Regions from separate parts of the Pseudomonas sp. RSB 5.4 genome, predicted to be linked through region 2. Evidence: riboswitches for the same ligand, from Rfam matches in the RefSeq annotation. Region 2 holds a riboswitch; the other holds the start of a gene.
What was found. A riboswitch is a leader RNA that binds a small molecule or an ion and turns the genes downstream of it on or off. The one in region 2 is predicted to bind cobalamin.
Positions count from the first base shown of each region.

Region 1: linked by a shared signal. The riboswitch ahead of cobW (cobalamin biosynthesis protein CobW) and the one ahead of cobO (cob(I)yrinic acid a,c-diamide adenosyltransferase) in region 2 are both predicted to bind cobalamin.

Region 1 covers NZ_CP146986.1:1,849,901-1,854,162, reverse strand. Annotated here, with positions in the region: gene V9L13_RS08220 (CbtB domain-containing protein) at 1-173, opposite strand, end outside; cobalamin riboswitch at 295-516, opposite strand; cobalamin riboswitch at 1,441-1,654, shown strand; gene cobW (cobalamin biosynthesis protein CobW) at 1,752-2,822, shown strand; gene cobN (cobaltochelatase subunit CobN) at 2,826-4,262, shown strand, end outside.
Region 2 covers NZ_CP146986.1:217,473-221,734, reverse strand. Annotated here, with positions in the region: gene V9L13_RS00980 (cobyrinate a,c-diamide synthase) at 1-1,279, opposite strand, end outside; gene cobO (cob(I)yrinic acid a,c-diamide adenosyltransferase) at 1,276-1,887, opposite strand; cobalamin riboswitch at 1,968-2,198, opposite strand; gene V9L13_RS00970 (hypothetical protein) at 2,363-2,947, shown strand; gene V9L13_RS00965 (sorbosone dehydrogenase family protein) at 3,014-4,262, shown strand, end outside.

The DNA of each region.
Region 1 (4,262 bases), 1.6 Mb from region 2:
TGGCGGGTATCGTGAGCGGCGTTGTGCACCGCTTCGATGTGCGAGAAGCCGGCGAAGTACACGAGGCTTGCACCCAGGATCGACGCGAAAATGGCGGCGGTCAGGCGTTGGCTCAACGTGGAGGTGCTGGAGATTTTGTCGGTGTTGCTGCCGGTGCTGCTGATGATTGACATGGCGCTTCCCTCTGGAGTGTCAGCGGGTTGATAGAGCGCATGAAAACCCCTGCGAGTCGGGCACGCAGAGGTTCGAACAGCGCCCGCCCACCGCGGGTTTGTTATGTTCAGCGACGCAAAATGCGCACTGTGTGTTGCGGGCCGGTCTCCGGGCTCACGAGGGGTTGGCGTCAGGCCGACCTGCAAGCATCACCTTCCCATGCCGTACGGCACAGTGGATTTGACGCTTCGCTCGCTTACCGTTGCGGGGGCAGCACCGGACTGACATGGCTTTGAGTAAAGCACATGATTCACCGGTTTCCCGTTTCACCCTGTGAAGGGCACCCGTAACAAGTTGTGTAGGAGAGCATGGGTTGGGGATTTGAGTCAATTGAGTGGGGTGGGTATATCCGTTGCTGCGGTAACGGCCTCTTAGGGTTCCGCCCTTACGGCGGGTCACTTTTGGCAAACGCCCCAAAAGTAACCAAAAGGTCTATGCCCTGACGTTCGGCCCTCGCCTAGGCTCGGGTTCCTTCGCTCCGGGATTCATCCGGGGGGCAGCGCCTACGGTTTGCTTCGCTGCACCTCCTCTCGCTGTGTTTGGCTGCGCCAAACGGTCGCTACGCTCCCACCCCCGGATAAATCCCTCCACTCAGCCTGCCGACGGGCCCTCAGATCAAAATCAAAAGCGGTACTCGAGCTAACGCTCATTGTGTTGAGTGGGGCGGCTTCGCCGCAGGGCTGCACGCAATCTAGACTGTAGGAGCCAGCCCGCTGGCGATGGCGGCCTGTCAGCCGACCAATCTCTTGCTGATGCACCTGGCCCAACTGTGGGAGCGGGCTTGCTCGCGAAGGCGGCCTGTCAGCCGACCAATTTCTAACTGAATGCATCCAGTGCCATGCAGGAACTGCCGAAGGCTGTGATCTTTTGATCTGCTTTGGCTTTGGTTTTTGATGTGGCTTTTGATGTGGCTTTTGATCTTCAGCCCCTTCGGCAGGCCGAGCGAAGGTGTCCATCAGGGGGGTAGGCGCGCAGCGCCATGCGGCGAAGCCGCATCCATCGAGAGGAGGTGCAGCGAAGCAAACCGGAGGCGATGCCCCCTGATGGGCACCGTAGCGAGGGAACACTGAGCCTCAGCGAAGTGCCGTACGCCGGGGCAAAGCCTTTTGGGTTACCTTTTCGGCGTTTGGAAAAGGTGACTCGCTGTAAGAGCGAAACCGCCAGCGGCGACACCCGCAGAAACGGATATGCCCCCAATCCAAACATTGACCCATCCTCAAGCCATGCGTAGCCTTGCGCTTTCGAGGTTCTTCGGCCCACGCCGAAGCTAAGAAGGGAACGCGGTCAAAGCCGCGGCTGCCCCCGCAACTGTGAACGGTGAAATTCGTTGCCACGCCACTGCCAGCTCAATCCACAGAGCCAGCGGGAAGGCGCAGCGAATGCCGGGCCCAAGGCCTGAACACCGTCAGCCAGGAGACCTGCCTCGTCACAGATTTCTCACTACAACCGGGCGGGGTGATCCGGTGGCGAATTCTTCCGCGCGCGCGTTCGCAGCGGATCTCGTCCCGTATGCCCGCCACCTTGCCAAAGGGCATCCGATGAAAACACTGGCCAAACTCCCCGTCACCATCGTCACCGGTTTTCTCGGCTCGGGCAAAACCACCTTGCTGCGACACATGCTCGACAACGCTCAGGGCCGTCGCATCGCCGTGATCGTCAACGAGTTCGGCGAACTGGGCATCGACGGTGAAATCCTCAAGCAATGCACCATCGGCTGCACCGAAGAAGAAGCCACCGGCCGCGTCTATGAACTGGCCAACGGCTGCCTGTGCTGCACGGTTCAGGAAGAATTCTTCCCGGTGATGCGCGAACTGGTCGCCCGTCGCGGCGATCTCGACCACATCCTGATCGAAACCTCTGGCCTGGCCCTGCCAAAACCGCTGGTTCAAGCGTTCCAGTGGCCGGAAATCCGCAGCGCCTGCACCGTTGACGCGGTGATCACCGTGGTCGACAGCCCGGCCGTGGCCGCTGGCACGTTTGCCGCGTTCCCGGATCAGGTCGATGCCCAGCGCAAACTCGATCCGAACCTCGATCACGAATCGCCACTTCATGAGTTGTTCGCCGACCAACTGGCCAGCGCCGACCTGGTGATCCTGAACAAGGCCGACCAGACCAGCGCGGAAGATCTGGCTCGCGTACGCCTGGAAGTCGCCGAAGAACTGCCGCCCGCAGTAAAAATCATCGAAGCCAGCAACGGTCGCCTGCCGCTGGACGTGCTGATCGGCCTCGGCGCCGGCTCTGAAGAACACATCGACAGCCGCCACAGTCATCACGACCACCACCACGACGGTGATGACGATCACGATGACCACGATCACGACGCCTTCGATTCGATCTCGATCGAACTGCCGCAAGCCGACGAAAGCCTGCTGCTCGACGCGCTGACGCAATTGGTGGTCAAGCACGGCATCCTGCGCGTGAAGGGCTTCGCGGCGATTCCGAACAAGCCGATGCGCCTGTTGATTCAGGGCGTGGGCACGCGTTTCGACAAGCACTTCGACCGTCAGTGGGGCGCTGACGAGGCGCGCGTCACCCGTCTGGTGCTGATCGGTCAGGAACTCGACGCTGCGCAACTCGAAGCGCAACTGCGCGCCGCGCTCAGCGTTTAAGCCATGCACCTGCTCAGGACCCAGCCCGGCGGTTTCGTGTCGGATGACAACATTGCCGACCTTGGACAAACCCCCGCCGAGCTGGTGATCCTGTGCAGCGGCGATTCCAGCCTGGCGCTGCTCGCCGAAGCGGCGCAGCAACTGCCCGAGGATTACCCGAGCCTGCGCCTGGCCAATCCGATGCAGGTGCAGAATCACGCCTCGGTCGATCTGTATGTCGATGAGGTGTTGCGTCACGCCAAGGTCATTCTGATTTCGCTGCACGGCGGCATCGCCTATTGGCGTTACGGCGTCGAGCGTCTGGTGGAATTGTCCGAGCGCGGCGTGCAGGTGATTCTGGTGCCCGGTGATGACCGTCCCGACCCGGAACTCAGCGACCTGAGCACCGTGCCCGCCGAAGATCGCGACCGCCTCTGGCAGTTCCTGCGTCAGGGCGGCATGGGCAATGCGCTGGATTTCTTTCGTTGTCTGGCCAACCGCTGGCTGGCGCGGGATTACGCCTGGGGCGAGCCGCAAGCGCTGCCGCGTACGGCGATTTACCACCCACAGAAAAACACCGCCGCACTGAGCGACTGGCAAGCCGATTGGCAGCCGGGTCGCCCGGTGACGGCGGTGTTGTTTTATCGCTCGCATTTGCAAGCGGCCAACACCGCGTTCATCGATGTGTTCTGCCAGCGCTTGCAGGCGGCGGGGCTTAATCCGTTGCCGATTGCCGTCGCCAGCCTGAAAGAACCCGGCTGCCTGAGTGTGGTCGAGGACTGGCTGGATGAGGTCGAGGCGGCGGTGATTCTCAACACCACCGGCTTCGCGCAATCCAGTCCGGAAGCCCCGCACCTGCGGCCGTTCCGGCGCAATATTCCGGTGATTCAGGCGATCTGCGCCCAAGACAACGAACCGGGCTGGCGCGACAGCGAGCAGGGCCTCGGGCCACGGGATCTGGCGATGCACATCGCCTTGCCGGAACTTGATGGGCGCATCATCAGCCGTCCGATCAGCTTCAAGGATCTGGCCTGGCGCAGTGAGCGCAGTCAGTCCGACGTGGTCTGCTACCGGGCGCAACCCGAGCGCATGGATTTCGTCGCCGAACTGGCCCGGCGCTGGAGCGATCTGGCGCGGCTGCCGAACGCGGAAAAACGCATCGCGCTGATCCTCGCTAACTACCCGACCCGCGATGGTCGGATCGGCAATGGCGTCGGTCTCGACACACCAGCGGCAGCGTTGAATATCCTGCGGGCGTTGCAGGCGGAAGGTTTTCCGCTGGCCGCTGAGTTGCCGGACAGCGGCACCGCGTTGATCCAGCAATTGCTCGGCGGCGTCAGCAATGACCTCGATAGCATTGACCTGCGTCCGTGCCAGCAAAGCTTGGCGATGGACGCCTATCTGGCGATGTTCAACGCGCTGCCGGAAGCCAATCGCGCGGCAGTGCTGGAACGCTGGGGC
Region 2 (4,262 bases):
CGGCAATCGCAGTCGGATTCGACGGAAAGTAGAAATGCACGTACGACGCAGTCATCCGCCCCTCCCGATAAACCGCCTCCGCCCCGCGCCCGCCATTCGGACTCAGGCCTCGGGCAATCGGCGTCAGCTCGGTACTGGTCAGGGAATGGTGATAGGTGTGACCGCGCAACGAACCTTCCGGCAAATCCACCGCTTGCAGTGCCAGTGCCGCCAGACGTTTTTGCATCACCGCCTCACCGCGCAGCAGCCCGACCAGTTCGGCACGGGTGCCGTCAACGTCGGTCAACGCGTCGAGCAGATAGAGCATGCCGCCGCATTCGGCGAGCAACGGCTTGCCGGCGGCGTGGTGCGCACGGATCGCGTCGAGCATCGAGGTGTTTTGCGCCAGCGCGACATGGTGCAATTCCGGGTAACCACCGGGCAGATACAGACTGTCGGCCTCGGGCAGTTGGGTATCGCGGATCGGCGAGAAGAAGCTCAACTCGGCGCCCATCGCCCGCAGCAGATCGAGACTGGCGCCATAGGTGAAGGCAAAAGCCTCATCGCGAGCGACAGCAATGCGCACGCCGTCGAGCAGCGGTTCAGCAGGGATCACTTCGGGCGCGGCGAATGCCACGGCCGGTGGCAGCGCTACCTCGCAACTGCTGGCCAAGGCTTCGGCGGCGGCGTCGAGACGCAGATCCAGATCATTCAGTTCACTGGCCTGCACCAGACCGAGATGGCGGCTCGGCAACTCGATCCCGGTTTCCCGGGACAATGCGCCGTACCAGCGCAAACCTTCGGTGAGGCTGCCTTCGAGCAATTGCGCATGACGCAAAGTGCCGACACGGTTGGCCAGCACGCCAGCGAACGGCAGATCCGGCTGATAACGCGCCAGCCCCAGCGCCAACGCGCCAAAGGTCTGGGCCATGGCGGTACCGTCGATCACGCCGAGTACCGGCACGCCGAAATGCCGCGCCAGATCGGCGCTGGACGGCGTGCCGTCGAACAGGCCCATCACGCCTTCGATCAGGATCAGATCGGCTTCGGCGGCGGCTTCCCACAACAGGCGGCGGCTTTCTTGCTCGCCGACCATCCACATGTCCAGTTGATACACCGGCGCACCGCTGGCGCGCTCGAGAATCATCGGGTCGAGAAAGTCCGGGCCGCACTTGAACACGCGCACCTTGCGCCCCTGGTTGCGATGCAAGCGAGCGAGCGCGGCAGTGACGGTGGTCTTGCCCTGACCGGAGGCCGGCGCGGCGATGAGTACCGCCGGGCAGTGACGTGGTTGATTCAAAGTTCGACGCCTTTCTGCGCTTTGATGCCGGCCTGGAAGGCGTGTTTGAGCATGCCCATTTCGGTGACGGTATCGCCCATCTCGATCATTTCCGGCTTGGCCGCGCGACCGGTGACGATCACGTGTTGCATCGGCGGACGCGCCTGCAAGTCACTGAGCACCTGATCCAGATCGAGGTAGCCGTGCTTGAGCGCGATATTCAGCTCGTCCAGCACCACCAGGCCAATCGACGGATCGCGCAGCAACTCGCGGGATACGGCCCACGCGGCTTCGGCGGCGGCGATGTCACGTTGGCGGTCCTGGGTTTCCCAAGTGAAGCCCTCGCCCATCACGTGAAAGCGCACTTGCTCGGGGAAGCGGCGGAAGAACAGTTCTTCGCCCGTGCTGTTGCGACCTTTGATGAACTGCACCACGCCGCACTGCATGCCGTGGCCCATGGCGCGGGCGAGCATGCCGAACGCCGAGCTGCTTTTACCTTTGCCATTGCCGGTCAACACCAGCACCAGGCCGCATTCGTCAGGCGAATTGGCGATGCGTTCGTCGATCACGGCTTTTTTGCGCTGCATACGCGCCAGATGGCGTTCGTCGCGCTCGGGGGAATCGGTCATGGGGGAGCTCTCCGTTGAGGCTGGATAACGGCGGGCAGGCACAAGAATAGACGGCAAAAAGCCTGGCATCGCCCACCGTGATGCCGCTGGATGGATCAGGCCGGTCTCCGGGCTCATGAGCGGCGAATCGCCTGACTGCGCGCCTTCCCGCGTCGTCGACACAGTGGCTCAATGCACAGTTTTCACTCATTTACCGTTGCGGGGGCAGCGCCGGGATCGTGATCGTTCTTCGCCTGAAGACAACCCTCACCGGCTTCCCTGTTTCACTCTGTCGACACAGGTCACAGAGCACCTGAAACAAGCCGCGAAGGTTAGAGGGTTGGGGGTGGAGCGTCAATTAAAGAGGGGGCCCTCGGGCGAATAACTGCCGCCGATCAATTATCTGACGCCAATCTTGTGCCACACTGAGACAAGTGATATCAAAGAGCCATGCTTTTGGTTGAAAAAGCACATCACAACAATAAGGATGATGACGATGCAAGGCATGATCATCAGCAACCCGCGCCTGGAATTCCTGCGCCCGATGCTTGAACGCTGGTTTGACTGTATCGACCGCTACAACGCTGTACGCGGCGACAACGACACCCCTTACTGGCATGACGAGAAAGCCAATCTCGGACTGCTCTCCGCGGCGGCATGGATGGCCGAGCTGGTAACCCTTTGCGATACCGCCACCCGCAAACAGAACGAGGACGGCGAACGCAACGCCCGCGCCGACCTGTTCATCGCCGGGGCCGAAGACCGCGCCTACCTTCAGGCGACCCAGCGCTGGCCGCGAGTCAACAACCTCAACCTGACCCAGGCTCTGCTGGAGATCACCAGCGACGCCAAACGCATCAGTTTTGCCAGCGACCTCAAGCTCGGCTGCCTGTTCGTCGCCCCGCAGAAGGCCCAGCACAGCGCCAGCCCCGAAGAGTTGCAGGACATGGTTGACGACCTGCAAAAGGAACACTGCTGCGCAGTAGCCTGGTATTTCCCCTATGCCTACCGCAAATTGCGCAGCGAAGCGGGCAACTATCACCCGGGCATCGCCGTGCTGTTCAAAGAGGCCCGCGGTTGAGCGGTTGAACCATCGGGTGCGCGCGCTCCTCTATGATTAGGCATGCATTCATAGGGAAGATCAGTAATGCGCAAAACCCAACTCGCTCTCGTCATCGCCCTCGCCGGAGGGCTCGCCGCCTGTGGTGAATCCTCCAGCCTGCAAGTTTCCGACGGCACCGGCCCGTCACCGAAACTGCCTGAACCGAACAAAACCCTGATCCCGACGGTGAACATCGCCCCGGCGATCGGCTGGCCCGCCGGCGGCAAACCGACCGCTGCAGCCGGCACGCAAGTGGCAGCGTTTGCCGAAGGCCTCGACCATCCGCGCTGGCTCTATGTCCTGCCCAACGGCGACGTGCTGGTGGCGGAAACCAACGCCCCACCGAAACCCGATGACAGCACCGGCATTCGTGGCTGGGTGATGAAGAAAGTCATGGGCAAGGCCGGTGCTGGCGTGCCGAGCCCGAACCGCATCACCCTGCTGCGCGACGCCGACCACGATGGCGTGGCCGAAACGCGCACGGTGTTTCTACAAAACCTCAATTCGCCGTTTGGCATGACCCTGGTCGGCAATGACCTGTACGTCGCTGACACCGATCGCCTGCTGCGCTTCCACTACGAACCCGGCGCGACCGAGATCAAGACGCAGCCGATCAAGGTCACCGACCTGCCGGGCGGCACCCTGAACCACCACTGGACCAAGAACGTCATCGCCAGCAAGGACGGCAGCAAGCTTTACGTCACCGTCGGTTCGAACAGCAACGTCGGCGAGAATGGTCTGGATAAAGAAGAAGGTCGCGCAGCGATCTGGGAAGTCGATCGTGCCACCGGCAACCACCGGATTTTCGCCTCGGGCATCCGCAACCCCAACGGTCTTGCCTGGGAACCCACCACGGGTGCGCTGTGGACAGCGGTGAATGAGCGTGACGAAATCGGCAGCGACCTGGTGCCGGACTACATCACCTCGGTCAAGGACGGCGGTTTTTACGGCTGGCCATTCAGCTATTACGGTCAACACGTGGATGTGCGAGTAAAACCGCAGAATCCGGATCTGGTGGCCAAAGCCATCGCCCCGGACTACGCCGTTGGCCCGCACACCGCCTCGCTGGGCCTGACGTTCGCCGATGGCAACAGCCTGCCGGCGCAATTCAAGGAGGGCGCCTTCATCGGCCAGCACGGCTCGTGGAACCGCAAACCGCACAGTGGCTACAAAGTGATTTTCGTACCGTTCGCCGCCGGCAAACCGAACGGACAACCGATCGATGTGCTGACCGGGTTCCTCGACAAGGATGAGAACGCCTTGGGCCGCCCGGTGGGCGTGGTGATCGACCAGC